DNA from 3 places in the Paenarthrobacter sp. CC6 genome. Region 1 is predicted to be linked to each of the others. Evidence: predicted binding sites of a transcription regulator. Region 1 holds the regulator's gene; each other region holds the start of a gene.

Evidence for each region. Region 1 encodes LexA, which represses DNA repair genes until DNA is damaged. Its sites were predicted from a motif close to TCGAACANNTGTTCGA; they were not measured.
Region 2: PV760_RS15535 (shikimate dehydrogenase) is a predicted target of LexA. The motif match lies at 1,813-1,828, and genes of this name have one in related genera.
Region 3: PV760_RS03240 (Y-family DNA polymerase) is a predicted target of LexA. The motif match lies at 2,473-2,488, and genes of this name have one in related genera.

Annotation. Positions count from the first base shown of each region.
Region 1 is NZ_JARDAN010000015.1:44,556-54,643, reverse strand. It holds gene PV760_RS15240 (histidinol-phosphate transaminase) at 1-132, opposite strand, end outside; gene PV760_RS15235 (LysM peptidoglycan-binding domain-containing protein) at 212-571, opposite strand; gene lexA (transcriptional repressor LexA) at 919-1,662, shown strand; gene PV760_RS15225 (ATP-dependent DNA helicase) at 1,702-3,762, opposite strand; gene hflX (GTPase HflX) at 3,755-5,317, opposite strand; gene PV760_RS15215 (class I SAM-dependent methyltransferase) at 5,844-6,458, shown strand; gene dapF (diaminopimelate epimerase) at 6,439-7,407, opposite strand; gene miaA (tRNA (adenosine(37)-N6)-dimethylallyltransferase MiaA) at 7,456-8,373, opposite strand; gene miaB (tRNA (N6-isopentenyl adenosine(37)-C2)-methylthiotransferase MiaB) at 8,390-9,919, opposite strand; gene PV760_RS15195 (regulatory protein RecX) at 9,919-10,088, opposite strand, start outside.
Region 2 is NZ_JARDAN010000016.1:11,382-21,469, reverse strand. It holds gene PV760_RS15545 (MFS transporter) at 1-721, opposite strand, end outside; gene PV760_RS15540 (IclR family transcriptional regulator) at 927-1,697, shown strand; gene PV760_RS15535 (shikimate dehydrogenase) at 1,922-2,839, shown strand; gene PV760_RS15530 (bifunctional sugar phosphate isomerase/epimerase/4-hydroxyphenylpyruvate dioxygenase family protein) at 2,839-4,710, shown strand; gene pcaH (protocatechuate 3,4-dioxygenase subunit beta) at 4,752-5,621, shown strand; gene pcaG (protocatechuate 3,4-dioxygenase subunit alpha) at 5,626-6,246, shown strand; gene PV760_RS15515 (lyase family protein) at 6,243-7,664, shown strand; gene PV760_RS15510 (alpha/beta fold hydrolase) at 7,657-8,466, shown strand; gene pcaC (4-carboxymuconolactone decarboxylase) at 8,463-8,915, shown strand; gene PV760_RS15500 (thiolase family protein) at 8,959-10,088, shown strand, end outside.
Region 3 is NZ_JARDAN010000005.1:157,717-167,804, reverse strand. It holds gene PV760_RS03250 (sugar porter family MFS transporter) at 66-1,532, shown strand; gene PV760_RS03245 (hypothetical protein) at 1,683-2,393, shown strand; gene PV760_RS03240 (Y-family DNA polymerase) at 2,551-3,849, shown strand; gene PV760_RS03235 (uroporphyrinogen-III synthase) at 3,863-5,020, opposite strand; gene cobA (uroporphyrinogen-III C-methyltransferase) at 5,033-6,067, opposite strand; gene nirB (nitrite reductase large subunit NirB) at 6,080-8,692, opposite strand; gene nirD (nitrite reductase small subunit NirD) at 8,974-9,354, shown strand; gene PV760_RS03215 (phospho-sugar mutase) at 9,359-10,088, opposite strand, start outside.

The DNA.
Region 1 (10,088 bases):
GGGGACGCCATGGGTGTTTTCGTTAACGTTGAGCAAAACGGGGACATCAAGCTGCGGTGCGCCGTAGGGGCTCAGTCCACGCAGGTTGGTCCGGAGGGGTAGTCGGTCAAGTCGCTCAAGCTGCTCACTCACTGGAACAGTTTAAGGGGCTGGCGGGACTGCGGAGTAACTATGACGTCGCGGCGCGGGATCCGGCCACCGGCTAACAGCCTTAGTGGGCCGGGACGAACAGCTGCTGCCCCGGAAGGATGCGCCCGCCGCGGAGGTCGTTCAACTGGATGATTTCAGCAATGACATCACGCGGGTCCCGCTCCGGAGCCGCCGCGCCGGCAATGCCCCACAGGGACTGACCGGGCTGGACTGTCACAGAGACTGCAACCGGCGGCTGCAGCTCGGCCTGGGAATCGGAAGCCTTGGCAGGGGAAGTGATGAACCCGGCAAGGCTGAGCAAAACAGCCGCCAGCAGCATGGCCGGGATGAAGAAGAACACCACCCGGCCACGGCGGGTCAGGCGCAGGCGGGCGGGTGCCTGCGTGGTGCGGAAATCAGCGAACGAAGTTATTGCGGACATGAGCTGAGCCCTTCTGAGCTATTGCCATGCTCCGGAGCTTCCGGAGCAAGGCTGCCAATTCTTTGTGTGCTCCTCCCGACTGCGGCCGGTATTCGAACAGTCCGTTCGAACATCCAGTTTCAGTGCGAGGTTTATAGAACACATGTTCGAACCTTGCTATGACATTTTTAGCACTTATCAACGAACGGTGTCGAGACTCGCTAGAACAAATGTTTGATAAACGCCTGTGCCTGCCCTACGTTTGAGTGAAGGAACAGCATTGTTTCAGTGGAACAGGAGGGTCTGACATTTTTTCAGTCCCTGCATCCCCGGTTCGTTTCGGGGCGGAACGAAAGGCATTGGCGAACATGGCAGCGAAAGCCACAGGCGGCGGGGTACCCCTGCGGAGCCAACAGCCTCCCAAGACTCCCAAGAGCCTGACCGTGCGCCAGAAAAAGATCCTGGAAACCATCCAGCGGTCAGTCAACGACAACGGCTACCCGCCCAGCATGCGCGAAATCGGGGACACCGTTGGACTGGCCAGCCTTTCCAGCGTTACCCACCAGTTGTCCCAGCTGGAAAAACTCGGCTACCTTCGCCGGGACCCCAAGCGTCCCCGCGCAATGGAAGTACTGATGCCCTTGACCCTGGACGGCGGCCCCATCCCGGGCGTGGAGGCACCGGCAACGCTTCGGAGCACCGGCGGCCTGGCTGTGACAGAACTCACCAGCGCAAGCGACACCGCCATGGTTCCGCTGGTTGGCCGCATCGCGGCAGGCGGACCCATCCTGGCCGACCAGACAGTTGAGGACGTGCTCCCCCTGCCCAGGCAACTGGTGGGACACGGTGAGCTCTTCATGTTGAAAGTCGCTGGCGACTCCATGATTGATGCCGCGATCTGCGACGGCGACTGGGTCGTTGTCCGCCGCCAGAACGACGCCATCAACGGCGACATCGTGGCCGCTTTGCTGGACGACGAAGCCACTGTAAAGACGTTCCGACAGCGCGATGGCCATACCTGGCTGCTGCCCCAAAACACCCAGTACGAACCCATTCTCGGCGACCAGGCAACCATCATGGGCAAGGTCGTTTCGGTGCTGAGGTCCCTCTAGCTTTTTCCGACCCGTAAGGGGCCCGGAGCTGACTGTCCTCTACGCCTTCTTGGCGGATCCCAAGCGCTCCAGGACACCACGAACCACGGTGCGGTCAGTGGTCGCCCAGAACGGCGGCAGGGCGGCCCGCAGGAACCCGCCGTAACGTTCTGTCGAGAGGCGTGAATCAAGGACTGCCACTACGCCCTTGTCACCGGTGGAACGGATCAGGCGCCCTGCACCCTGCGCGAGCCGGATGGCTGCGTGGGTGGCGGAAACAGCCATGAACCCGTTCCCCCCGGACTGTGCCACGGCACGGGAACGGGCGGTCATCAGGGGATCGTCAGGACGCGGGAAGGGAATCCGGTCAATAACCACCAGGCGGCATGAGCCGCCGGGTACGTCCACCCCTTGCCACAGCGACATGGTTCCGAAGAGGCAAGTATCCGGCTCGTCGGCAAATTGCTTCACCAACGCAGCCATGGTCGATTCGCCTTGACAGAGGATATCCACGTCCAGGCGCAGCCGCATGGCGTCCGCAGCTTCCTCGGCGGCCCGCCGTGAGGAGAAGAGACACAGTGCTCCCCCGCCGGATGCCCGGATGAGGTCTTCCAATTCGTCCAAGGCCTCCGGTGACGTGCCCCGACCGGGTTTCGGAAGGTGCTTCGCCACGTACAGCACCCCCTGTTTGGGGTAATCAAAAGGAGATCCGACGTCGATTCCTGTCCAGCTGGGCGCGCCGTCGCCAATCAGGCCGAGGCCTCCGGCCGCGGGTTCAAAAGCCGAGCCGATGGCCAGCGTGGCCGAGGTCAGCACCACCGTGTGTCCGGCGAACAATCCCTCGCGCAACCTGCCTGCCACGCTCAGCGGCGCGATGTTGATGAGCGCAGGCGCGGTCTCGTCAGGTTGGGAGTATCCCTGCTGGGGATCAAAAGTGCTGTTACGGGAGAACCACACTACTTCGCGGTTCTCCTTGGCAGCGAGCATCCGTTCGCACAGCTCAAGGATGAGCATCAGCCGCGAACGTGCCAGCTGCCGTCCGCCGTCCGCGGCACTGGAGGAATCAGTCTTCGAATCGGACAGGGCCGCCCGTGTGGCGTCGCGCAGCTGGTCCAGGCAATCGAGTTGTTCGTCGTTGAGTCCGCTGGGAAGGAGCCCGTTGGGTACTCCCGCAATAGCCATGTCAAGCCTATCCGCGGCCGCATTCAGGGCGTCAACGGTGATGGCTGTGTGCTTGCGGGCGCTTGATGCCGCGGCGTGCACCATGGCTACAGAGAGTTGCCCTGACACTGCCCCTGTGACCCGGTCTTGAAGCTCGTGGGCCTCGTCCACCACCACGACGTCGTACTCGGGCAGCACCGCGAGGCCTTCGAACGCGCTGACGGCCAACATGGCGTGGTTGGTGACCACGACGTCGGCTTCGGCTGCCCGGGCGCGTGCCAGCTCGCTGAAGCACTCCTCGGCAACCGGACATTTCTGGGCCCCAAGGCACTCCATGGACGTCACGGAGACCTGCCGCCAGGCACGGTCCGTGACCCCCGGCATGAGCTCGTCCCGGTCGCCGGTGGCCGTCGTTTCGGCCCACTCCCGGAGCCGGACAACCTCCTTGCCCAGCTGGGACGACGGGCCACCGACCGACGCCGCGAAGTGCGGCACGCTCGTGTCCTCGCCGAGGGAGAAAAGTTGTCCTTCGGAGGGCTCCTCACTCGGGAAGCCGCCCTCGAGCTTTTGCAGGCAGACGTAGTTTGCCCTGCCCTTCACGAGCGCGACATTGACCGGACGGTCCAGGGCAGGATTGATGGTCTCCAGCAAACGCGGAAGATCCCTGCCTACGATCTGGGTCTGCAAAGCCAAGGTGGCGGTGGACACGAGCGTCGGTTTATCGCTGTCCATGGAATGGGCGATCAACGGAATCAGGTACGCCAATGACTTACCCGTACCGGTTCCCGCTTGGACCAGCAGATGTTCCCCGGTCTCAATGGCCCGGGTGACGTGCTTGGCCATTTCGTGCTGGCCGGCACGGCTTTGGCCGCCCATTCCGGCGACAGCCCGGTCCAACAATTCCAGGGTGGTCTTCTCTCCCACCGACTCGACGGCGTCCGCCGCCACCTTCTCAACCATTACTGACGAATGACTCCAGCTCAGCTGCCAGACCTTCACGGACCATCGCCACCACGCGCGTCCCGCTTTCCTCGTGTTCCAGGCTGAGGATCTCGGAATCGGAATTGTGCAGCTTGTTGATCATGTCGCCGCGGTCGTACGGGATGAGCACTTCAAGCCGCACCCCCGGGCGCGGTATGGACCGGCTGATGTCCTCCAGCAGTTCGGCGATTCCCTGTCCTGTGCGGGTGGAAACCACTGCGTGCCGGGGTTCCTTCTGCTTGAGACGCTCAACCACGAAAGGATCGGCCACATCAACCTTGTTCAGGACGATGATCTCGGGAACCTTGCGGGCGTCGACCTCGGTGAAGACAGTGCGCACTGCTGCGATCTGACCTTCGGGGTCCGGGTGGGATGCATCCACGACATGGAGGATGAGGTCCGCATCGGCCACTTCCTCGAGCGTTGAGCGGAAGGCCTCAACGAGCTGGGTCGGCAGTGAGCGCACGAATCCCACGGTGTCGGCCAGTGTGTAGCCGATGCCGTCAGGAGTCTGCGCTTTGCGGACCGTGGGATCCAGAGTGGCGAACAGTGCGTTCTCCACAAGGACACCTGCGTCGGTGAGGCGGTTCAACAACGACGACTTACCGGCGTTGGTGTACCCGGCAATTGCGACGGACGGAACAGCATTACGACGGCGGTTGGCACGTTTGGTCTCACGGGCCGGCTTCATCGCGGCGATTTCCCGGCGCAGTTTGGCCATGCGTGTGCGGATTCGGCGGCGGTCCAGTTCGATCTTGGTTTCACCGGGACCGCGCGAGCCCATGCCTGCCCCGGCCCCGCCCACCTGGCCGCCGGCCTGCCGGGACATGGAGTCACCCCAACCACGCAGGCGTGGAAGCAGGTATTCCAGCTGCGCGAGCTCCACCTGGGCCTTGCCTTCGCGGCTCTTGGCGTGCTGGGCGAAGATATCCAGGATCAGCGTGGTCCGGTCAACGACCTTGACCTTCACGATGTCCTCAAGACCGCGTCGCTGTGACGGTGCCAGTTCAGTGTCCACCACGACAGTGTCCGCGCCTGTGGCAGCGACAATGTCCTTGAGTTCCTGTGCCTTGCCGGATCCAAGGAACGTTCCCGGGTCCGGCTTGGAGCGGCGTTGGACCAGGCCATCAAGTACTTCAGAACCTGCGGTCTCGGCAAGGGCCGCCAGTTCGCGCAGCGAGTTCTCGGCGTCGGCCAGGGTACCTTCTGTCCATAGGCCAGCCAGCACAACGCGTTCGAGGCGCAGCTGCCGGTATTCGACCTCTGTGACGTCTTCGAGTTCAGTCGACAACCCCGCGGTGCGGCGCAAGGCGCGACGCTCGGCCAGGTCTTCCTGGTCGCCGTCGTAGATACTGTGCTCTTGGTCCAGGGTCGAGATGGCCTGCGCCTTGCCGAACACACCACTGGTGTCGTTGTCTTCGGATGCCTGTGCGGGGGCATCCTTGGAAAGAATCCGGTCGATGACGGCCTGGATTTGTTCAGGACTCATGTCCTGGGCGTCGGAATCGGATCCGGAGTGCTTCTGGGTGGTCATGGTCTCCTTAGACTGTTCGGCAATTCCAGAATAGTGCTGTTTGTCGCTCGATGGGGCGCTCTTCGCGCTGGGCTGACGGGCTTGGGCCAAAGTGGCCTCCTGTGTGCTGAACGCCACTGGCCTGTCGGGGACGTGGCGTCGGTGATCTGACGGGTGGATCCGCAGGGAGGTCCTGGCCTGCTTGAAGTCGTTATGCTGCCCACCAGGGTTCGCACGATGGCCCGGTTCCGGGAATACCGTCATGTGAAGGCATGGGTGGGGCTTTGATCTTCTGAGCGTCCGGCGCCACGAGGAAGTGGCGCCGACATGTGCCGTGGGACCTGCCGGGCGGAAAGGTCATGGGCCGGGCATGGTGCCAAGCCGGACCTGCGTCGCGGGCGGTGCCGGGTAACGCCTGGAAAGCAGGCGTGGTTCGGCCGATTACTCAAAGATCAAGAACATGACCTCAACACTATCAGCCGTGTCAAACGAACCTGGGACCATGGCGGTTTCCCAAGGCGCCAATAGCCAACTAATCTGGCAAATTATGGAGTCTGCACACTATTTCACCGCCCAGCCGGCTGGGCCGTTCACCCGTAAGCCACTCACAGTTGAACTCGCTGGAGCTACGCGCCACCTGCAGACGTCATCCGGCATCTTCAGCCCCGACGGCGTGGACAAGGGAACGGCAATACTCCTGTCAGAGGTTCCACCGCCCGCTCCCCAAGGCAATCTGCTGGACATCGGCTGCGGCTGGGGTCCGATAGCCCTCACCCTTGCTTTGATGGCCCCGCACGCCCGCGTGTACGCCGTCGACGTCAACGAACGCTGCGTGACCCTGACCAACGAGAACGCAGCGGCCCTGGGCCTGGACAACGTGACCGCCAGCCTCCCGCATGAGGTGGACCCCGCCGTCGAGTTCGACACCATCTGGTCCAATCCGCCCATCCGGATCGGCAAGGATGAACTCCACTCGTTGTTGCTGACCTGGTTGCCGCGGCTGGCGCCGGGAGGAAACGCATGGCTGGTGGTTCAGAAGAACCTGGGTTCAGATTCCTTGCAGCGGTGGCTGGCTTCTGAACTGGACGCGTCTTTCAGCGTTTCCCGCGAAAGCACGTCGAAGTCCTTCAGGATCATTCGGGTCAGGAAAGCGTCCCGCTAGCCACTATGACGGCGGGGCCGCTCAGTTCAACGTGCTCACGGCCACCGGCGCCGGGGAAGAACTTCACACCGACGACGCCGCCGGGAACCTTGACGTGCCAGTCGTTGGGCGCCGTGCTGCCGGCCCAGTGACGGATTGCAACCGCTGCTGCGCAGGCTCCCGTACCGCAGGACTGGGTCTCCCCCACTCCCCGCTCGTGCACGCGCATGGTGATGGTTCCCACGCCGTCTTCGACCAACGGTTCGGCCGGAACAACGAATTCAACGTTGGTGCCGTTGACCGGCTTGGGATCAACAACCGGAGCCTTGAACAGCTGGGTTGCTGAAAGCTCGCTGAGTTCGGCCAAGGCAACGACTGTGTGCGGGTTGCCCATACTGACCGAAAGGCCGGGGCGTGCCACTTCCAGGCCGTCCGCGCTGACCAAGGCATCCATGGCCTTGCTGGTTGCCTCGTCCGGGAAAATGAACTCCCAAGGGCCCATGTCCACCGCGTAGCCGTTCACGGTACGGACTACTTTCTTGACTCCGCCACGCGTGCCGATGGTGAGGGTTTCGCCGGGACCAAGGTCCACCAATCCCTGCTCATTGAGGAAGTGAACGAAGACGCGCACGCCGTTGCCGCACATTTCGGACAGCGAACCGTCGCCGTTGCGGTAGTCCATGAACCACTCCGCAGCAGGGTCCACTTCCAGGAGTGCCCGCCCTTCCGGGAGGAACCGCGAGGGAACTGCACGGATAAGTCCGTCGCCACCGATGCCCGTGTGGCGATCGCACAAGTGTGCCACCTGTTCGGGAGTGATCTCGTGGGCGTCGCCGGGATCGGCGATCAGGACGAAATCGTTGCCTGTCCCGTGCCCTTTTGAGAACGCCAATCCGGCAAGGCTCGATGTGGGTTCGGCAGCCCCGGCAGCCGAGGGCTGGCGGGTGGGAACTGAGGCGGTTTCATCCATGGAACCAAGGCTACCTTCCACGTGTGTTCGGCCAGAAATCACCCAAGGTTACCCCTGGGCGAGGATTGCCGACACGGCCCGGGATGTCAGCCCGGGGTCCTTCCAGTCCAACCATGAGATCCGTGGGTCTGCCCGGAACCAGGTGAGCTGGCGGCGCGCGAACTGCCTTGTGGCGACGATGGTCTCCTCGGCCGCGGCCGGCACGTCCATGTCACCGTCCAGGACTTTGAGGAACTGGGCGTACCCCAGAGCCCTTGATGCTGTTTTGCCCTGGCGCAATCCCAAGGTGTCGAGTCGCGCGACCTCGTTCTCCAGGCCGGTCTCGACCATGCGGTGCACTCGGCGGGCAAGCCGCTCCCTGAGTTCTTCGCGGTCAACGGAAAGGCCGATCTGAACAGCGGGTTGATAGTACTCCCTCTGGGGCATGAATGAACTGAAGGCTCGACCTGTCAGTCCGTGGACCTCCAAAGCACGAATTACCCTTCGGGCGTCGCCAAGACGGGCTGCCGAGACCGGGTCCACTTCCTCCAGGCGGGCCCTGAGCGGAGCCAGTCCTTTGGCTTCGTATTCGTCCTCGAGGCTTCGGCGCAGAGCGGGATCCGTTCCCGGAAACTCCAGGATGTCCAGGGCCGCGCGCACGTACAGTCCGGATCCGCCCACCAGAATGGCGTGCTTCCCCCTGGAGTGGATGTCCGCGATGACTGCGCGGCATTCGCTTTGGAAGTCCGCCACGCTTGCCTCTTGCGTGACATCCATGATGTCCAGGAGATGATGCGGAACGCCTTTCCGCTCTTCCATGCTGATCTTGGCTGTGCCGATGTCCATGCCCCGGTAGAACTGCAGCGCGTCAGCATTGATGACTTCTCCACCGAGCGCCAGGGCGATGTTGACGCCCAGATCCGACTTGCCCGAACCTGTGGGCCCGACCACGGCGATGACAGGCCGGGCCTGCTGGGAATCCGACATGGAATGGACGACGCGGCTACGCGCGGCGGATCGGCAATGCGGGCATGCCCAAGGACACCCCGGTCTTGCCGCCGGATGTGCCTGGTGCGGGAACACCGCAGGAGTCGGCCTGCGAACGGTCCCAGGCATCTCCGGCCCTGGAACGCCGCAGGACGTAGTCACTGGTTGTCGCGGGGTCGGCTACCAAGTGGAAAGCGGCTGCTTCCGTAATGGTCACCGTCACGAAGTCCCCGGGACGGGGGGTTTCGGCACCGTCAGGGACGGAAAAGTGCACAAGCCGCTGGTCCTTGGACCGCCCGGAAAGCCGATGGGTCTCCTCGGCCTTCCTGCCTGCCTGGGCTGTCACCAGGACCTCTACCTGCCGGCCAAGCTGCGCGGCGTTTTCCTCGGCGGCGATACGGTCCTGCAGGGCAGTGAGCCGTTCGAAGCGCTCCTGGACCACCGCTTTAGGCAGCTGATCAGGCAAGTCCGCTGCCGGTGTTCCCGGACGCTTGGAGTACTGGAACGTGAAGGCCGAGGAGAACCGCGACTTCTCCACGACGTCCAAGGTCGCTTGGAAATCCTCTTCGGTTTCACCCGGGAATCCAACAATGATGTCAGTGGTGATGGCAGCGTGCGGAATCCGCTCACGCACTTTGTCCAGGATGCCCAGGAAGCGGCTGGAGCGGTAGGAACGACGCATGTCCTTGAGGACTTTGTCCGATCCCGACTGCAGTGGCATATGAAGCTGCGGCATCACATTGGGGGTTTCAGCCATGGCATCGATGACGTCATCGGTGAAAGCCGCGGGGTGGGGGCTGGTAAACCGCACGCGTTCGAGACCCTCGATGTCACCGCAGGCACGGAGGAGCTTGGAGAAAGCCAGGCGATCGCCGAATTCCACCCCGTACGAGTTCACGTTCTGGCCCAGCAACGTCACTTCGACAACGCCGTCATCGACGAGGGCCTGGATTTCCGCGAGGATCTCGCCTGGACGGCGGTCCTTTTCCTTGCCGCGCAGCGAGGGAACGATGCAAAACGTGCAGGTGTTGTTGCAACCGACTGAAATGGAAACCCACCCCGAGTACACAGACTCACGCTTGGTAGGAAGCGTGGACGGGAAGACGTCCAGGGATTCCAGGATTTCGAGTTGGGCCTCGTTGTTGTGCCGGGCCCGCTTGAGGAGGGCCGGCAGGGCGCCCACATTGTGGGTGCCGAAGACAGCATCCACCCACGGCGCTTTCCGGACAATGGTCTCGCGGTCCTTCTGCGCCAGGCACCCGCCAACGGCAATCTGCATGCCGGGATGGGATTCCTTGACCTGCCGCAATTGCCCAAGGTTTCCGTAGAGCTTGTTATCCGCATTCTCCCGCACAGCGCACGTGTTGAAGACAACGACATCGGCAACGTCGCCCTCTGCAGGAACGTAGCCGGCGTCCTCTAGCAGGCCCGCCATGCGCTCGGAATCATGGACGTTCATCTGGCAACCGAAAGTACGGACCTGATACGTCCGGGGCTCAGTCGAAGCAGCGGTGGCAGGTGTTGGGGAGGGAATGGTCAAACTCACTACTCAAGGGTACCGGCTTCTGCCAGCACCTCACCGACGATCCTGAAGGCCAACGATGGAGCGTAGCCCTTGCGCGCCAGCATGGAGGCCAACCTACGCGTGTACTTGTCCCGCTCGGCACGGTCCGAGAGGTTCATGCCCGGCCGAAGCTTACGCTGCACCAGATCCC
Region 2 (10,088 bases), on a different contig from region 1:
TGAGGAGGTCGGCGATGGGGAGCTTGGCAATCTGGTTGTTCTTCTGTGCCTCAGCGAATGCGGGTGGCTCGTGCAGGGTGCGGCGGATGAAGAAGGCAACCAGCACCACTACTGCGCTGAGCCAGAACGGAATACGCCAGCCGATGCCGTACTTGATGTCATCCGGCAGTGCCACCACGGGAATGAACACGAGCGCTGCCAGGATCTGGCCGCCCTGCGTTCCCGTCAAGGTCCATGAGGTGAAGAAGGAGCGGCGGTTGTCCGGGGCGTGCTCCAGGGTCATGGATGACGCGCCGGCCTGCTCGCCCGCTGCCGACAAACCCTGGCAGAGCCGGGCAAGTACCAGGAGGATCGGGGCACCCCAGCCGATGGTTTTGAAGTCGGGTAGGCAGCCGATCACGAAGGTCGAGGCGCCCATGAGCACCAGGGTGAACATGAGGACCTTCTGCCGGCCGATCCGGTCGCCGAAGTGACCCAGGAACGCAGCGCCGATGGGCCGTGCAAGGTAGGCGAAGCCGAACGTGGCAAAGGACATGACGGCCGCATTGGTGTCTGCGTCCGGGAAGAAGACGTGCGGGAAAATCAAGGCCGCGGCAGATCCGAAGATGAAGAAGTCGTAGTACTCCACGGCGCTGCCCAGGAAGCTGGCGAGGGCAGCCTTCTTCGGAGTCCCGGTGGTTTCGGTGATGCCTGGCGTCGCTGACGGCATTGTTTGGCTCATTGGGTGTTCCTTCTGTGACGACGATGTCGCGAATAGAGCTTCAGCGGGAGACCCAAGCGAGGTGCGGCCGGTCAATCCCTTAGCTAGTAACCACATGGTGAGAGCTACTTGCGTAATACAGCAATGATCCCTGTGAGTATGGTCACTTGTCAAGAGGTGTAATCACCATCTAGAAATAGCTCTCACTATGTGAGAGCATCGGGTTATGAGTGTGAAAGAGGACACAAAGACCGACATGGTCGGCAAAGCCCTGGGCCTGCTGGTCCTGCTGGGAAACGAGCCGAAGGGTGCAAGTGCGGCGGATCTGGCCAGAAGCGCCGGACTGCCTTTCAGTACCACCTACCGGCTGCTGGGCTCGTTGACCCGCGACGGATTCGTTGACTACGAACCCGATGGCCGCCGCTACCACCTGGGCCTGCGCGTCTTCCAGCTCGGACAACGCGTCTCCAACCACCACGGCTTCGCTGCCACAGCGCTGCCGGTCCTGCAGCGGGTCACCGACAGTACGCATGAGGCCACCATCCTCTCGGTCCGCGACGGCGACCACCACCTCACAGTCAACAAGGTGGACGGGCCCAAGACGTTCCGCGTCACCAGTGACCCCGGACATCTGGGAGCGTTGCACACGACGTCGGTGGGCAAGGCCCTGGTTGCGTTCGAGGATGAGCCCGAGCGAAAACGCCTGATCGAGGAACTTCCCCTGGATCCGCTCACTGAGCATTCCATTACTGATCGGGATGCCTTTAGGGCGGAAATTGAACAGGTGCGCCGGCAGGGCTACGCCGTGATGGACGAGGAAAACGAGATCGGCATGCGTGCCGTCGCTGTCCCGGTCCTCAACTCCCAGGGCCACGCGTTCGCTTCGCTGGCCACTGCCGTTCCGGTTTTCCGACTCAGCATGGAGGAACTCATCGCCCATGTGCCCACCCTGCAGGAGGCCGCGGCTGAACTAGCGGCCCGCCTGCCGCAGCGCTGAGCTTCGTTGCGAGGCCCGTTCTGCGCGCTAAACGCGACTCTTGGCGCGCAAAGCAGGCCCCGCAACGCATAAACCAGCCCGACACAACGCATCTGGCACGTCATTTGTTCGCGATAAGAACAAGCGTGCGGAATATGAACACTTGTAGTAATCTGGATAACACCCGGCCGTCGACGCCCCAGAAAACGTCAATGGCCGCGGTGCTGAAGTCAAAGGAGCTTAGGATGAGCAACCGAGCCGAGTCCGTTCTGGTGGGCCTCGTTGGCGAAGGGGTCATGCCCTCGCTCACGCCGCCCATGCATGAACGCGAAGCCGATGTGCAGGGCCTTCGCTTGCTGTACCGCCCCATCGACCTGCTGGAGCTGGCCTTGCCGGCCGCCGCCGTCGGGGACCTCCTCACCGCAGCCGCCCGCATGGGCTTCAACGGCCTTAACATCACTCACCCGTGCAAGCAGCTGGTGCTTGGGCACCTTGATGAAATTTCCGACGACGCCGCGCGCCTGGGTGCCGTCAATACGGTCCTGATCCAGGACGGCCGGTTCATCGGACACAACACGGACTTCTCCGGCTTTGGTTCGGCCTTGAGGGATGGACTTCCGGACGCCACCTTGGGCCGCGTCGTCCAGCTTGGCGCCGGCGGGGCCGGTTCTGCCGTCGCCTACGCGCTCCTCAAGGCCGGTGTCACCACCCTGGACTTGGTGGACGTGGATCCTGCCCGGGCCGTGGAACGTGCCGACGAACTCAGCGGACTCTTCCCCGCGGCCACCGTCACCCCGCGCAGCACGGACGAACTCCCGCAGATCATGCCCCTCGCAGACGGCCTGGTGCACTGCACCCCGATCGGCATGGCCGCCCACCCCGGACTGCCGCTGGACCTGGGACTCGTGGAGCCGAGGCACTGGGTGGCGGACATCGTCTACCGCCCCATCGAAACGCAACTGGTCCGCGAAGCACGGGCCAAGGGCTGCAAAGTCCTCGACGGCGGCCGCATGGCAGTCGGTCAGGCGGCCGACGCCTTCAAACTCTTCACCGGACGGGACGCCGACCGCAACCGCATGCGGGAGCACTTCCTGGAGCTGATCGCCCTGGAAGACGCCGCAACCGCGCTCTCCGCCGGCACCCTCGCAAAGGCGGCCCACTGATGCGCACCGGAATCGCCACAGTCTGCCTGTCGGGCACCTTGAAGGAAAAGATGCAGGCCTGCGCCATCGCGGGCTTCGACGGCATCGAGATCTTCGAGCAGGACCTCGTCACGTCCCCGCTGAGTCCCGAGGACATCCGGAAGATGGCCGCCGACCTCGGCCTGGGCCTGGATCTCTACCAGCCGTTCCGGGATTTCGACGGCGTGACTCCGGACCTGCTGAAGGCCAACCTCAAGCGGGCCGAGGCCAAGTTCAAGCTCATGTCGCGTCTGGGCATGGACACCATCCTGGTCTGCTCCAACGTGGCCACGGCCACCATCGATGACGACCAGCTGCGGGCCGAACAGCTGGCAGCGCTCGCCGGACTGGCAGGAGACCACGGGGTCAAGGTTGCCTACGAGGCCTTGGCCTGGGGCAAGTACGTCAACGACTACGAGCACGCCTACCGCCTGGTGGAAATGGTGGACCATCCGAACCTCGGCACCTGCCTGGACTCCTTCCACATCCTTTCCCGCGACTGGGACACCGCCCCGATCGAGGACATTAACGCGGAGAAGATCTTCTTCGTGCAGGTTGCCGACGCCCCCAAGCTCTCCATGGACGTGCTCTCCTGGAGCCGCCACTACCGGGTCTTCCCCGGGGAGGGACAGTTCGAGCTCGCCAAGTTCATGGGCCACGTCGTCCGTGCGGGTTACACCGGGCCGGTATCGCTCGAGGTCTTCAATGACGTCTTCCGCCAGTCGGACGTGGAACGGACCGCAGTGGATGCCATGCGCTCACTCATCTGGCTGGAAGAACAGAGCGCAAAGTGGCTGGCCGGCACGTCCGCGGAAGCCGGAACGGAAGCAGCAGCCGCGTCCCGCCGTCGTTATCCCATGGAACTTGCCACGCTGCCCAAGGTCAACGAACCAGCCGGCTTCAACTTCGCCGAGGTCAAAGCCGACGACACCGCGCAGCTCGAGAAGCTCCTGGGGCAGCTCGGCTTCGGATTCGAGGGACGCCACCGCACCAAGGACGTCCAGCTCTGGACCATGGGCCAGGCACGCGTCATCATCAACGAGCAAGCGGCCTCGCACTCGGAACCGGCCATCGCAGCCCTGGGGTTCGACGTCGACTCTCCAGTGATTGCCTCCGCCCGCGCCCAGCAACTCAAGGCGCCCGTAGTGGCGCGCAAGGTCCAGGCCGACGAGGAAGTCTTCCAAGGCATCTCCGCCCCGGACTCCACCGAGATCTTCCTGTGCCAAGGCAGCCCTGACGGAACCGCAGCCTGGACGCACGAGTTCGGCGAAGGCCTGGAACACGTTCCCAGCGGGCAGAACGCGGTCATTGACCACGTGAACCTCGCCCAGCCGTGGCAGCACTTTGACGAAGCCGTCCTCTTCTACACCAGCGCATTGGCACTGGAACCGCTGCCGTTCGCAGAGGTCCCGAGCCCCAGCGGCCTGGTGCGCTCGCAGGTCATGGAAACCAGCACCGGCGCGGTGCGGCTGGTGCTGAACCTGGCGCCGGCCCAGCAAGCGCAGAACGCCCGCAAAACGTACCAGGAACACATCGCCTTCGCCGTGGACGACCTCGTGGCCACGGCGCGGTCCGCCCGGGACCGCGGCCTTGAGTTCCTGCAGATTCCGGCCAACTATTACGAGGACCTGGACGCACGGTTCGATCTTGAACCGGGCTTCCTGGCCACCCTCCAGGAGCTCAACCTCCTGTATGACCGGGACGCCAACGGCGAATTCCTCCACTTCTACACGGCCACAGTAGGCAGTGTGTTTTTTGAAATGGTGGAGCGCCGTGGCAGCTACAACGGCTACGGAGCCCCGAATGCCCCAGTCCGCCATGCCGTCCAATACGACTCACTTCACCGGGCATAGCTGCCCGAACCTCACAAAGAATCCATAGAAAGGAGCCGGTTGTGCCGCAAGACAACACTGCACAAGCTCTAGAATCCGAGGAACTCGTGTCGCCAGCAGAGCCGCATGCCGCGCACGATGCCAAGAAGGTTGAGACGCAGGCGGACCTCAGCGCTGAGATCAAGGCCATCGGGGATCGTTACGCCCAGGCACTGAAGGACGGCAAAGGACCTGAAACCATGCCGCGGCTGGACTATGCGCCCTACCGCAGCAGCATCCTGCGCCACCCCACCAAGAGCCTGCACCACGCGGACCCGGAGACCATCGAGCTCTACTCGCCGGCCTTCGGACACCAGGACGTGCACGCACTGGAATCGGACCTGACCATCCAGCACAACGGCGAGCCGCAGGGTGAGCGCATCATCGTCGCCGGCCGCGTGCTGGACGGCGACGGCCGCCCGGTGGCCGGCCAGCTCGTGGAGATCTGGCAGGCCAACGCATCGGGCCGCTACATCCACAAGCGCGACCAGCACCCCGCACCGCTCGACCCGAACTTCACCGGCGTCGGACGCTGCATTACCGGCGCCGACGGCTCGTACTCCTTCACCACCATCAAACCCGGCGCCTACCCGTGGAAGAACCACCTGAACGCCTGGCGTCCGGCGCACATCCACTTCTCCATGTTCGGCTCGGAGTTCACGCAGCGCATCGTCACCCAGATGTACTTCCCGGGTGACCAATTGTTCCCGTTGGACCCCATCTACCAATCGATCGTGGACCAGGACGCCCGCGACCGCCTGGTGGCACAGCACGACCACGAGCTGACCAGCCCCGAGTGGGCCCTCGGCTACAAGTGGGACATCATCCTGACCGGTTCCAAGCGGACCTGGACGGAAAACGAAGCATACGGCGACGCCGGGGACGAGGAGTAAGCACATGAGCAAGCTGACACCCACACCGGGCCAGACCGTGGGCCCCTTCTACGGCTACGCCCTCCCCTTCACCAAGGACAACGAGCTCCTGGCCCCGGGCAGCCCCGGCAGCATCCGCCTTCAAGGCACGGTGTACGACGGCGCGGGCAACCCCATCCCGGACGCCATCCTTGAGATCTGGCAGCCGGATACCGAAGGCAACATCGTCCAGCGCACCGGCTCCCTGGTCCGTGACGGCTACACGTTCACCGGCTGGGGCCGGGGCTCCGTGGGCAACTCCGGCGTGTACACGTTCACCACGGTCAACCCGGGTCCCACCAAGCCCGGAACGGCAGCGTTCATCTCGGTGGCCGTTTTCGCCCGCGGCCTCATGAACCGCCTCTTCACCCGCGTGTACCTGCCGGAAAACGAGGAAGCACTGGCCAATGATCCTTTGCTGAGCTCCCTGGATCCGGAACGCCGCAAGACGCTCATCGCCCGTCGCGACCCCGACGGTGGCCTCACCTGGGACATCCGCCTGCAGGGTGGCGACGAGACCGTGTTCCTGGACTTCCAGCAAGACGGTTCGCTCGACAACAGCGTCGGCAACAGCGGGGACTCGCCGGCAAGGGAAAACCTGGCATGATCGACGGCGACTTCGGCCTCCTCAGCCCCGTCTCGGCGTCGCCCTCCGTGGCCGCGCTGACGGGCGACCGTGCCGTGATCGCGGCAATCCTCGACGTCGAAGCCGCCTGGGCGGCTGTCCTTGAGGAAGCCGGGCTTGCCCCGGCGGGATCCGCCGCTGTGGTGGCCGAAGCCGCCAACCCCGCGTCCTACGACGTCGCGGATATCGCTGAACGGGCCCAAGGCGGAGGCAACCCGGTGATTCCGTTGCTCGGCGACCTCCGCGCCCGGGTCCGCGGGCTGGACACCGCCGGCATCGGTGCGGGCAAGGCGGTCCACGCCTCGCTCACCAGCCAGGACGTCCTCGACTCCGCCCTCATGCTGCTCGCCTCCAGGACCATCGCGGCGCTGCTGGCCGAAGTCAAGGGCACGACGACGGCGCTCGCTACCTTGGCGGAACAGCATGCGGAAACGCTGTGCGTGGGCAGGAGCCTGACGCAGCATGCGCTTCCGTACTCGTTCGGGCTCAGGGCTGCGCAGTGGTTCCAGGGCGTGGCCGCTGCGGCTGCGCGCCTGGAGTCGTTGGAGTTGACCGTGCAGTTCGGCGGGGCCGGCGGAACCTTGGCCTCCGGGACCAGGCTGGCCGCGGGCTCCGGTTCAACGCCCTTTACACTGGCCGATTCGTGGGCGGCTGCGCTGGGGTTGGCCCCGGCGGCGGCTCCCTGGCACACCAACCGCCTGGTGGTGACGGCCCTCGGTGACGGGCTTGCGGCACTGGTCGATTCCTTCGGGAAGATCGCCGCCGACCTGCTGTTCCTGAGCCGTCCGGAGGTTGCCGAACTTGGTGAGCCGTTGGCTGCCGGACGCGGGGTGTCTTCGGCCATGCCGCAGAAGCAGAATCCGGTGCTCTCCGTGCTGATCCGCAGCGCAGCGTTGCAGGCTCCCGGCCTCGCATCTCAGCTGCACCTGGCCGCGGCCACTTTCAATGACGAACGCCCGGACGGCGCCTGGCACAGCGAGTGGCCTGCACTGCGTCGCCTGTTGGGCCTGGCGATGGGCGCTGCTTCCCACCTCCGCGAACTCACCGAGGGTCTCCGTGTCTTCCCGGAAGCGATGCGCAGGAACCTGCAGTTGTCGGGCCCGCTGCTCCTCAGCGAAGGTGTGTCGGCCGCCGTCGCCCCCCTGCTGGGCGAGGACGGAAAGCAGAAGCTGCAGGCTGTCGTCGACCGGACCCTTGCGGCTCCGGCAACCGAACAGGGGGACACGTACCGCAAGCTCCTCCGTGAAACCGTTCCATCCAACAAGCTCTCCGACGCCGGGCTTGAGGCACTGCTGGATCCGGCAAGCTACCTGGGCGAGGCACAGGAAATCAGCCGTCGGATCCTCGCCGCCTACCCCGGCTTCACCGGATCCCCTGCGAAAGGAGCCCCTCGTGGCTAAGCCAACCATCAAGGCCGTGTTGCTGTCCCCGAAACGTGAACTCGGCGCGAAACCGCTCCTGGTGGTCGGCCCGTCGCTGGGTACCTCCACCGTTCTGTGGTCCGAAACCGCCGCGCTCCTGGGCGACGAATACGACGTCATCGGCTGGGACCTGCCCGGCCACGGCATCTCGCCGGCCGCCGCCGAAGGTTTCGACGTCGCGGACCTGGCGGACGCCGTCGTCGACCTTGTGGACTCTGTCACCGGAAACACGGCGGCGACGTTCCACTATGCGGGTGTCTCCCTGGGCGGGGCCACCGGCCTGCAGCTCGGCATCAAGCACGGCGACCGCCTCCGCAGCTTGTCCGTCCAGTGCTCCGGGCCGAAGCTCGGCACTCCGGAGGGCTGGCTGGACCGTGCGGAAACCGTGCGCTCCCTGGGTACTCCGGTGATGATCCAGGGTTCCGCTGAGCGCTGGTTCGGCCACGGATTCATGGAGCGCCAGCCGGAGATCAGCAGCCGCCTGCTGCACGCACTCCGCGACGCCGACAGGTTCAGCTATTCGTTCTGCTGCGAAGCCCTGGCCCGCTTGGACGTCCGCGATCAGCTCGGCAGCATCGCCGTCCCCACGCAGGTGATTGCCGGTGAAGAGGACCAGGTCGCACCGCCGTCGATGGCTGAAGAGCTCGTCAACAGCATCGTCGCCGGTGGCGGCACTGCTGAGGCCGTGACGCTCGACGGCGTCGGGCACCTCGCGCCCGCAGAGGCACCGAAAGTCGTGGCATCGCTGATGCGCACCTTCATGAAGGAGAACGGACGATGAGCCCTACGGCTTCCGAAAGCAACGACGCGGCTCGCAACGGTGCCGTGCAGGCGGACGCCACCGCGCAGGATATCTACGACGCCGGCATGGTGGTCCGCCGCGAAGTGCTCGGGGACGCGCACGTGGACCGGGCGAATGCCGGCAAGGATTCCTTCACCGAGGACTACCAGGACATGATCACCAGGATTGCCTGGGGTGGCATCTGGACGCGGCCTGGCCTGAGCCGGCAAATGCGTTCCGCCGTAACCCTCACGGCGCTGGTGGCGCACGGTCACTGGGAAGAGCTGGCCATGCACGTCCGGGCAGCCCTCAACAACGGCCTGAGCAGGGACGAAATCAAGGAAATTCTGCTGCAGACCGCCATTTATTGCAGTGTGCCGTCGGCCAACTCGGCCTTCAAGACGGCCCAAAAAGTATTCGCCGAAATCGACGCCACCGAACCCAGCTGACCCCAGGTCCCCTGATTGGTCAGGCAGAAACGAAGGAAACACCATGAACCAGGCTTTTGTGTACGACGCCGTGCGCACGACCTTTGGCAAGTTCGGCTCCGGCCTTGCCGCTGTCCGTCCCGATGACCTTGCCGCGCACGTGGTCCGCGAGTCCGTGAAGCGGGCACCCGGGCTGGATGTTGAGCGGATCGACGAGGTCGTGTTCGGCAACGCCAACGGCGCCGGCGAGGAAAACCGCAACGTGGCCCGCATGGCCACCCTGTTGGCCGGCCTGCCCGTGTCCATTCCGGGCACCACGGTCAACCGTTTGTGTGGCTCGTCCCTGGACGCGGCCATCATCGCATCGCGCCAGATCAATGCCGGCGACGCCGACCTCATGCTGGTGGGCGGTGCCGAGTCCATGTCCCGTGCGCCGTGGGTGCTGCCCAAGACGTCCAAGCCCTACCCGGCCGGTGACATGACCCTGGCATCCACCACGCTTGGTTGGCGTTTGGTAAACCCGGCCATGAACAAGGACTGGACCATCTCCCTGGGCGAAGCCACCGAACGACTGCGCGAGAAGTACGGGATCACCCGGGAACGGCAGGACGCTTTTGCGGCGGACTCGCACAACCTGGCCGACGCCGCGTGGAACGAAGGCTTCTACGATTCTTTGGTCACGGCGGTTCCGGGCACTGATCTCGTCCGGGACGAGGGCATCCGTGCCGGTTCTTCCGCTGAGAAGCTTGCGGGTTTGAAGACCGTGTTCCGCCCTGAGTCTGACGGGCCCGACGGCGGTACGGTCACCGCCGGGAACGCCTCACCTTTGTCCGATGGTGCTTCGGCTGCGTGGATCGGTTCGGAAGCCGCTGCGGGGATTCTTGGTTTGGATCCCTTGGCCCGTATTGCCGGCCGTGGCGCGCATGGCAACGATCCCCAGTTCTTCGGGTTCGCCCCGGTGGAGGCCGCGAACAAGGCCCTGGCGAAGGCGGGCATCGGCTGGGACCAGGTGGGCGCCGTCGAACTTAACGAAGCGTTCGCCGCGCAATCGCTGGCGTGCGTTGACGCGTGGGGAATCGACCCCGGAATCGTGAACCGCCACGGCGGTGCGATCGCGATGGGCCACCCGCTCGGCGCCTCCGGTACCCGCATCCTCGGCACGCTCGCGCGGTCCTTGCAGGCTTCCGGTCAGCG
Region 3 (10,088 bases), on a different contig from region 1:
TCGCGCGTTAGTCTGTACTCAGAGCGGATGAGTATGACCCGCAACACACTGACAAAGGAGTCCTGATGTCTGCAACGCAAATGCAGCGGGAAGGCGCCCAAGCGGCCGCCCTTCCTCCGCTGACCAACGGCCCGCACAGAAAGCGCCTTGGCCTCGTAGCCCTGGTTGCAACCTTCGGCGGACTGCTGTTCGGCTATGACACTGGTGTCATCAACGGTGCCCTGAGGCCCATGACGGCCGATCTCGGCCTGACGCCCCTGACGGAAGGGATCGTGACCAGCTCCCTGTTGTTCGGTGCGGCAGCCGGAGCCGTGGGAGGTGGCCGCCTGTCCGATTCGTGGGGCCGCCGCAAGTCCATCCTCCTGCTCGCGGTGCTGTTCCTGGCCGGCACCATCGCCTGCGTCTTCGCGCCCAACTTTGAAGTGATGGTGCTCGGACGCGTTGTTCTCGGACTTGCCGTCGGCGGAGCGTCCACCGTGGTGCCTGTCTTCCTTGCCGAACTGGCGCCCTACGAGATCCGGGGCTCGCTGGCCGGCCGGAATGAGCTCATGATCGTTATCGGCCAGCTGGCGGCGTTTGTCGTCAATGCCATCATCGGTAACGTCTGGGGAGAGTTCGGGGGAGTATGGCGCCTCATGCTCGCCGTTGCCGCACTGCCTGCCATCGCGTTGTTCTTCGGCATGCTCCGGATGCCCGAATCGCCGCGCTGGCTGATATCCAAGGGCCGTTGGGAAGAAGCCCTCGTTGTCCTCAAGACCATCCGGTCAGTGGAACGCGCCGAGGCCGAAATGGCCGACGTCAAGCACCTCGCCGACGAAGAGCGGGCGTCGAAGGCGACGTCGTGGGGCGCACTCAAAGACAAGTGGATCCTTCGCATCATCCTGGTCGGCATCGGCTTGGGTGTGGCCCAGCAGCTGACCGGCATCAACTCGATCATGTACTACGGTCAGTCAGTGCTGGTCGAGGCTGGATTCGACTCCAACGCAGCCCTGATCGCCAACATCGCTCCCGGCGTGATCGCGGTGGTCGGGGGCGTCATTGCCCTGACGTTGATGCAGCGCGTCAACCGCCGCACCACCCTGCTCCTGGGCTTCACCCTGACCACGGCATGCCACTTCCTGATCGGCATCGCCTCCGTCCTCCTTCCCGTAGGAAACGAGGCCCGTCCATTCGTGATCCTGTTCCTGGTGGTGGCGTTCGTCGGCTCGATGCAGACGTTCCTGAATATCGCCGTCTGGGTCATGCTGTCGGAGATCTTCCCGCTTCACGTCCGTGGTTTCGCCATCGGCCTGTCGGTATTCTGCCTGTGGATCGCCAACGCGCTGCTGGGCCTGTTCTTCCCGACCCTGGTGGCCGGCGTCGGGATCACCGGAACCTTTTTCCTGTTCGGCGGCGTGGGCATCGCGGCCCTCATCTTCATCTACACCCAGGTCCCTGAGACCCGTGGGCGCACCCTGGAAGCGCTTGAAGAGGACGTCACTACCGGGGCCATCTATCTGGTGCACAAGAAGGACGCCGCCGCCCGCCCGTAGCCGGGCTCATGGTGTGAATCTCATAGCGCGAAATATCCCGCTCTTCGGACTTTTCCGCAGTCCGGAGGGCGGGATGTTTCGTAACGTGCGCAATAAGGCCTGCGCAAACAGCCCCGGCTCCTCGTTGGCTCCGCTGGCCAAAGCTCCACGATGACGTCAAAAGCGTGGTTGGATGGCGGTGTGCAGAAACGGTTGCCGGGCGATGATGTAACGGAGACCCGGTTGGGCGCTTCACGGATGGGGGCGGAGGTTTCCGCGGAAACGGACTCGGCGCGATCTACCGCAGCGCGGCGGCGCCTCAAGTGGGGCATCGTGTTGGCCCTCGTCTCGGTGCTGCTGGGAGTAGCAGCCCAAGCTTCCGCAGCGTGGGTCAGTGATTCATGGCCTGAGGTTCTGGTCTACTTCGTCATGCCGGGGTGGGCGCTCATTCTGTGTGGTCACCTTCTGAGCGGGGCTGCCGCCTTGGCAGCGCTGGTTCTGCTGGTACCGGCGCTGGTCGCACGGATTCCACGCGGCCGGATCCGTCGGCTGACTGCCGTTCTTGCAGTTCTGGCCAGTGCCACGGCGGCTCTGCCGTGGTCTATTTATGCTGCCGGCATGGAGCTAGCCGCCGCGGCGGCAACATACGCCCAAGTGACGGCAAGCAGCGGAGACAGTGTCGTCGTCGAACAATCAGGTTTCGATCCACAAACCTATTCCGTTTACTCACAAAAATCGTGGGGACTCTGGCAACGAACTGTCCCGTGGCTGTCCGCCACAGAGGTCTTCGACCCCAATGACTGCATACTGACGGACGGAAGCAGCAACCTTGTGCTCCACTGCGGAGCCGATGGCATCGTGGTGCCGCGCATGGGTGATTAGCCAAGCCCTTTCCTCCTGAAGCGGGCTCAATTGCTCAAAGAAGTTTCGTTGTCGGTGGGTGGCGGTACAGTTGACTTATTCGAACATATCTTCGAATCAGCGGCGTGTCCTCCTATTTTCCGAGGTCGCGCATGTTAGTGACCAATCGAGGAGGATCATGTCCAGGCCGGCCCTTATGCACACGATGCAGGAGATCGCCCACGTGGACATCAATTGTTTCTATGCCTCAGCAGAACGGGCCTTCAATCCCGCGTTGGAGGGCAAACCCCTGATCGTGCTCTCCAACAATGACGGTTGCGCCGTGACGAGGTCGCCGGAGGCGAAGCAGCTTGGCATCGGGCTGGGCGACCCATGGTTCAAGCTGGCTCCACGGGCCAAGGAATGGGGGCTCATTGCGCTGTCCAGCAACTACGAACTATACGGAGACATCAGCTCGCGCGTCATGGAGCTATTGCGGCGCTACTCGGCGTGGCAAGAGGTCTATTCGATCGACGAAGCGTTCCTGGGCGTCAAGGGCCGGCCAGAGGAGTTGCTGCAGCTGGGGCGAACCATCAAGGATGCTTGCCGCAGGAACGTTGGAGTTCCGGTGTGCGTCGGAATCGCCCGCACCAAAACGCTTGCCAAGCTGGCCAACAAATGGGCCAAACACAATCCGGCTTTCAACGGCGTGTGCCGTTGGGATTCGGTTCCTGAAGCCCGGCGCGAAGCGCTCATGGCCCGGCTGTCCGTCATCGAGATCTGGGGCGTGGCTACCAGGCTCACCAAGCGGCTGAATGCGATGGGCATCTTTTCAATCCTGGACCTGGTTCGGGCAGATCCCGTGGCCCTCCGGGACAAGTTCTCCATCGTCATGATGCGCACCGTCCTGGAACTGCAGGGAACGCCGTGCATCCCCATGGAAGAGGAAAGGATCGGACGGGACCAGCTGATCTTCTCGCGTTCGTTCTCGACGCCGATTACGACGGCGGCCCAGCTGCGGCAGGTGCTCAGCGTCTACGGGCAGATGGCCAGCGCCAGGCTGGCCAAGCACGACCTCCAAGCCAAGCTGCTGACGGCGTTCGCAGCAACGTCGGTGTACAACCCGAACGACAAATCGTTTCCTGCTGTGAACGTCAAGCTGCCCATGCCCACCGCCGATCCCGTGCTGCTCACCAAGGCTGCGCACGCCCTGGTCCCCAAAATCCAGGAGGGCGTCAGGTACGCCAAGGCCGGAATCATGGTCACCGACCTCCGTCCCAGCGGCAACCAGAAGCCCTTGGAGATCTTCGAGAACCGCCACGAGGAACGGGGTATCGGAAGCTTGCTGGAGGAGGTCAGCAAACGCTATGGCCGCGGCTCCATCGGATTGGGGCATGCCGGCATCAAGGGCGGCCCGGACTGGTCAATGAAGAGGGATATGCTCAGCCCCCGCTACACCACCAACTGGGATGAACTGCCCTTGGTGAAAGCGGCGTAGCAGGGCCGCAACCCTAGGCCCGCAGCCGATATCCGCGTTTGACCACTGTTTCCACGAGCTTGCCGTCCGGGAGCGCGGACCGAAGCCGGCTGACCGTCATGTCCAAGGCGTGCACGGAACCGCGCAGATCCAACAGGTCAGAGAGCGCCTCACGCGACAAGACCGCGCCGCCCGCGCCGAGCAACGCCCGCAACAGCAGGAGGGGAGCGGGGGCCAGCTCCACCACTTCGCCGTTGATCCGCAGGCACCGTCCGCGCAGCTCGATGGTGGCACTCTTCGTCTCCAGGCGGCGGACATGGTTCAAGGACAAGTGCTCGGTCACAAGCCGAATAAGCGCACCCATGCGGTAACGGTCGGGGATCAGGGGCGTCAGCCCGGCGTCGACCAGGGGCTGGGCAGTCACCGGCCCGACCGCGGCCACCGTCACCGGGCCCTTGAGCGCTTCAATGAGCTGTCGGTAGAGGCCCATCTCATGCGCCGTGCTCCACATGGCGTCCACTGCCGGGGCGCTGGTGAAGGTCAGGACGTCCAGGTTCCCATTGACCACGGCCTCGATCAGGCGCGGCAACTTGTCCTCACCATCGGGCTTCACCCACCGGTAGGGAGTTACCGTCAGCACGGTCGCGCCGGACATGCGGAGCCGCTCGAGCTGGCGAACGTCCGTGTACCCGTGCAACTGCACAGCCACGGTCTTGCCGCGAACTCCCTCCACCAGCAGCATGTCCACCAAGGTTGCGGTGGTTTCGTCGCTGCTGATTCCGACGTCGGCAAGCCCGGCCGCGCGGACTGCACCGCGGGCCTTGGGCCCCCTGACGAACATGCGGCAGGCGGACAAGGTCTCCAGGAGCTGCTCGCCGATGCCAAAAGAATCGGCCGCCTCGCACCAGCGGCGCATGCCGTAGGCGGTGGTGGCGATGCAAATATCCGGCTTCGCTTCGATGATGGTCCGGGTGTCCTCTACGAGGATCATGTCCTCCTGGACCGGGGCGATCTTCAGGGCAGGGGCGTGCAGGACACTGGCGCCGCGCCTCTCCAGGGCCTCGATGAGGTCACGGGAACGGCGGTGCGAGGTGACGCCGATGCGGAATCCGTCCAAGGGCGCCTCGGGCGCCTCGGAAGTGTCCGGAGCGGCATTGGGGTCCAGGCTTTCGATGGCACGTGCAACAGTCATGTGTTCTTACCTTCAGGCTTCAAGAAGCGAAGCCGCGAGTCGGCTCAGTTCAGCGGATGCTTCGGCGTGGTTCCGGTTGGCCTCCGCCACCCGGACCACCTCGCCGATCACCAGCACGGCAGGGTTGCTGCAGCCGGTCGCTGCTGTTTCGATACTACCGAGGTCGGCAATTGTGGTGCGTTGGCCGGGCCGATACCCACGTTCCACCACAGCCATCGGCATTTCACGATCCATCCCTGCTCGACGCAGTCCGGCGGCCAACTGGGGGAGAGTACCGATGCCCATGAGGACAATGATCGTCCCGCCGAGTCCGGCAAGGTGGGTGTGCTCCTTTTCCGTCAGGGGCGCGTGCCCTGACACTACCGTGAACATGTGGCTCACTTCGCGGTGCGTCACCGGGATGCCCGCGGCAGCAGGCACGGAGATGGCGCTGGTGACGCCGGAAATCACCCGGACCGGAACACCGGCCGCAACACAAGCGGCTACCTCTTCCCCGCCCCGACCGAAGACGTAGGGGTCACCGCCCTTGAGCCTGACCACGTTCTTGCCCAGCAGCGCCGCTTCCACCATGAGCTTCTCAATGTCGCGCTGCGTCACCTTGTGCAGGCCGGGCTGCTTCCCCACATCCACGAGGTCCGCGGAGGTCAGGCCCGCCAGCTCCTGGTAGGGGGCCAGACGGTCGAAGAAGACGACGTCTGCATCCCGCAAAGCATCGACAGCGCCCACGGTAAGCAGCTCAAGGCTTCCGGGCCCTCCGCCCACCAATGTCACGTGGCCCTCGGCGCCCGGCTGCGGCTCGAACGCAACAGGGATGCCGGCCTCACGGCACCGGTCCACCAGCGCACCCCAGCCGTCGTCGCCGTCGTCCACTACCGCCACCAGGAACGGACGCTCGGGGAGCTGGCCGTCGGCCGGTGCGCCGTCGGGCGTGCTTAGCCGGTAGACGTTGGCTCCGGCGCTCCGATAGCGGCGGACGGCCTGGCGGGCGGTTTTGTCGGATCCTGTGACCAGGACATCACGGTCGGTCAGGTCAATGGTGAGCTGCATGGGGACCCCTTGTTATTCGCTGCGGACCGGGATGGTGGAGGCGATGAGCACGCCGCCCTTTTCTTCGTTCGTGGCAGGGCGGATCTGGCCGCGCTCCGGAACGAAGGAGATGGACTCGTCCTTTTGGTTGGGGGCGTTGACGAAGGAACGGAAACGGCGGAGGCGCTCGGGATCCTTCAACGTCTCGGCCCACTCGTCCTCGTAGGTGTCGATGTGCTTGGCCATGGCGGCCTCGAGCTCAGCGGCAATGCCCAGGGAGTCGTGGACCACCACGTCCTCGACGTGCTTGATGTCGCCGTCGAGTTCTTCCTGCCAGCGGGCAGTGCGCTGCAGGCGGTCGGCCGTCCGGATGTAGTACATCAGGTAACGGTCGATGTACTTCAGCAGCGTTTCGTCGTCCAGGTCCTTGGCAAGCAGTTTGGCGTGCGCCGGAGTGGCACCACCGTTGCCGCCAACGTAAAGGTTCCAGCCGTCCGCGGTGGCGATCACGCCGACGTCCTTGCCCCGGGCTTCGGCGCACTCGCGGGCGCAACCGGAAACACCCATCTTGAGCTTGTGCGGGCTGCGCAGGCCCCGGTAGCGCAGTTCCAGTGCGATGGCCATGGCCACGGAATCCTGGACACCGAAGCGGCACCACGTGGATCCAACACAGGACTTCACCGTGCGCAGGCTCTTGCCGTAAGCCTGGCCGGACTCGAAGCCGGCGTCCACCAGTTCCTTCCAGATATCCGGCAGTTGCTCAAGGCGGGCACCGAACATATCTATGCGCTGGCCGCCGGTGATCTTGGTGTACAGGTTGTACTTCTCAGCCACCGCAGCGATGACACCTAGCCCCTTGGGCGTAATCTCGCCGCCGGCGATGCGGGGAACCACGGAGTAGGTGCCGTCCTTCTGCATGTTCGCAAGGGCGCGGTCGTTGGTGTCCTGCAGGGAACCACGCCCGGCGTCCAGGACGTAGGCGGAGTGCTGGCTGGCCAGGATGGAAGCGATGGTCGGCTTGCAGATGTCGCAACCGGCACCAGTGCCGTACTTGGCCATGATGTCTTCGAAGGACGTGAGCTCCAGGACACGGATGGCATCGAAGAGTTCCTGGCGGGAAAGGCTGATGTGCTCGCAGAGGGCCTTGGAGACCTCGATGCCGGACTTGGTGAGTTCGCCTTCCAGGAGCTTCTTCAGCATCGGAACGCAGGAACCGCACTGGGTTCCGGCACGGGTGCAGCCCTTGAGTTCGCTGAGTTCCTGCACCGGGGCGTTGCCTTCACAGGCGCCGCAGCCGTTGATGGTGTCACGGATGGTTCCGGCGGCCACGTTGTTGCACGAGCACAGGATCGCGTCATCGGGAAGTTCAGTCTCCGGAGCCTCGCCACCACCGGCGGCGCTCAGGTAGGCACCCGGTTCGGCGGACAGCTCGCGGCCCAGGAGCGGGCGAAGGCTCATGTAGGGCGAAGCGTCGCCCACGAAGATGCCACCCAGGAGGGTCTTTGCGTCGTCGGTAGTAACGATCTTCTGGTAAACGCCGCGAGCGGGGTCGGCGTAGACGATTTCAAGTGCGTGTTCGGTCCTGGCGAAGGCATCGCCGAAGCTGGCAACGTCCACACCGGACAACTTCAGCTTGGTGGCAGTGTCAAAACCGGGGAATGTCGCCTCACCGCCGTGCAGCCGGTCCGCCACGATCTCGGCCATGGTGTTGGCGGGAGCCACGAGGCCCAGGCACATGCCCTCGAAGTTGGCCACTTCGCCGATGGCCCAGATGCCCTCCACTTCGGTGGCACAGAAATCGTTGATGACCACGCCGCCGCGCTGGCCCAGGCTGAAGAGCTGCTCTTCGCCTTCGGCTGCGCGGAACAGTTCGTCGCGGGGCCTGACACCGATGGCCACAATCACGAGGTCGGCGTCGATGGTGCGTCCGTCAGCCATCAGGACTCCGGTGACCTGGCCGTCGTCGTCCGTTTTCACTTCGGAGGGGAAGACACCGCCGTGCACTTCGAACCCCTTGGCCGCGATCAAGCGGCCCAAAGCCTGGCCGGCGCCTTCGTCCAATTGGGTGTTCATCAGCCACGGCGAGCCGTTGATGACCACAGGCGTCGCCCCGAGTTGCTCCGTGCCGGCAGCCGATTCGAGTCCCAGGAGGCCGCCGCCGATGGTTACCGCGTTGACCTTCCGGCCGAGTTTCGCGGTCAATTCCTCGATGGCCTTGTTGATGGACCAAACGTCCTCAAGCGTGCGGTAAACGTGGGTGTGCTCGGACCCGGGAATGGGGAGCCGGGCGGCATCGGAACCCGTAGCGACCACCAAATGGTCATATCCGTAAACGTTGCCCGCCGCGGTCACCACGTTCCGGGCAACGGGATCAATCCTGACCGCGCGCTCGCCGGTCTTCAACTCCACCGCCTGGTGGTCCCACATGGAGGCGTCGCCCAAGGTGAGGTCGACGTCGGTTTCGGTGAGGGCCTTGCTCAATGCCACGCGGTCGTAGGGGAGGTGTGCCTCCTCGGTCAGTACCGTGAGCTGCCAACCTTCAAGACCGCGATTGACCATGGCGTCGGTGAAACGGTGGGCAGCAGGTCCGCCGCCGATAACGACGACGCGGCGTGGAGTCACTGTGCTTGAAGTGTGTCCGGTCACTGGTGGGCCTTTCGCAGATGTTGCAGACGGATCTCCGCAACTTGTGATCCCAGCCTAGGGACGGGCAGTTTCGCTTCAGTTTCCCTTTTGTTTCGTGGTCTTAACTTCTGCATCACGAACGCGTTTCAGCTCGTGTGAGGTGTCTTTTACCCGCCGGACACAAACGAGCACCCCGGCTGAAACACCCCGGTCCTAGCGTGGAGGAGTGGCTGCAAGCGTGGCCCGGTCCGGGGAGTGATGACCGAATATGCCAGCACCCGGACACAGTGAGAGGGGCTGAAATGACCGTAATTCTGGACCGTGCCGAGACTCTTGACAGTGCCGGGGGCCCGGCCGCAGCCGCCACCTGGCACCGTGTGTGCCCGCTGGACGAACTTGAGCCCGCCTGGGGAGAAGCAGCACTGATCGAAGGCCGGCAGGTTGCCCTGTTCCGCACCGGGCCTTCGGAAGTCTTCGCCGTAGCCCAGCAGGACCCGGCGACACTCGCCAACGTCATGGCGCGCGGCATCATCGGGTCCCGCGGAAGCCGGCCCACCATCGCCTCGCCGCTTCACAAAGAGGTTTACGACCTTGAAACGGGGGAGTGCTTCACCAATCCCGAGCTCCGCCTTGACGCGTTCGCTACACGCTTGGTGGACGGCTTCGTTGAGGTCGGGCTCTAGGAAGTTACTGTCCCAGTGCTTCGCGGACATCCCTGAGGACATCGTCCAGGGAGGTCCGCGCGGCTTGGCGTGCTTCCGCGAGTTCCGCCGCGGATTCCACAGGGCGGATCACTTCGAGGTAGCACTTGAGCTTCGGTTCGGTGCCGCTGGGCCGGATAATGACACGGCTCTGGTCGCGAGTGATGTACAGCAGCCCATCCGTCGGAGGAAGGTTGTCGCTGCCTTCGGCCAGGTCAACGGAAACCTCCACCGTGGACCCTCCGAACGCTTCAGGCGGGTTGACCCGGAGCCGGTTCATCATGGCGTCGAGAAGACCCAGGTCAGCAACCCGGATGCTCAATTGATCGCTCGCGTGAAGGCCGTGCACGAGGTAGAGGTCGTCCAGGGTGTCGAAGATCGTCCTGCCTTCAGCTTTGGCGGCTGCCGCCAGCTCGGCGATCAGCACAGCGGCTGAAATACCGTCCTTGTCCCTGACCAGCTCCGGTGCCACACAGTAGCCCAGGGCTTCCTCGTAACCGTAGGTGAGGCCCGGCACGCGGGAAATCCACTTGAAACCCGTGAGTGTTTCTTCGTGGGCGTAGCCTGCGGCGGCTGCAATCCGCGAGAGCAGCCGTGAAGAAACGATCGAGTTGGCGAATACGCCGGCGTGCGGCTCGTCGGGTGCGGCAGCGGCCAAACGCGCCACAATGTGCGCTCCCAGGAGGGCTCCGACTTCATCGCCACGCAGCATGCGC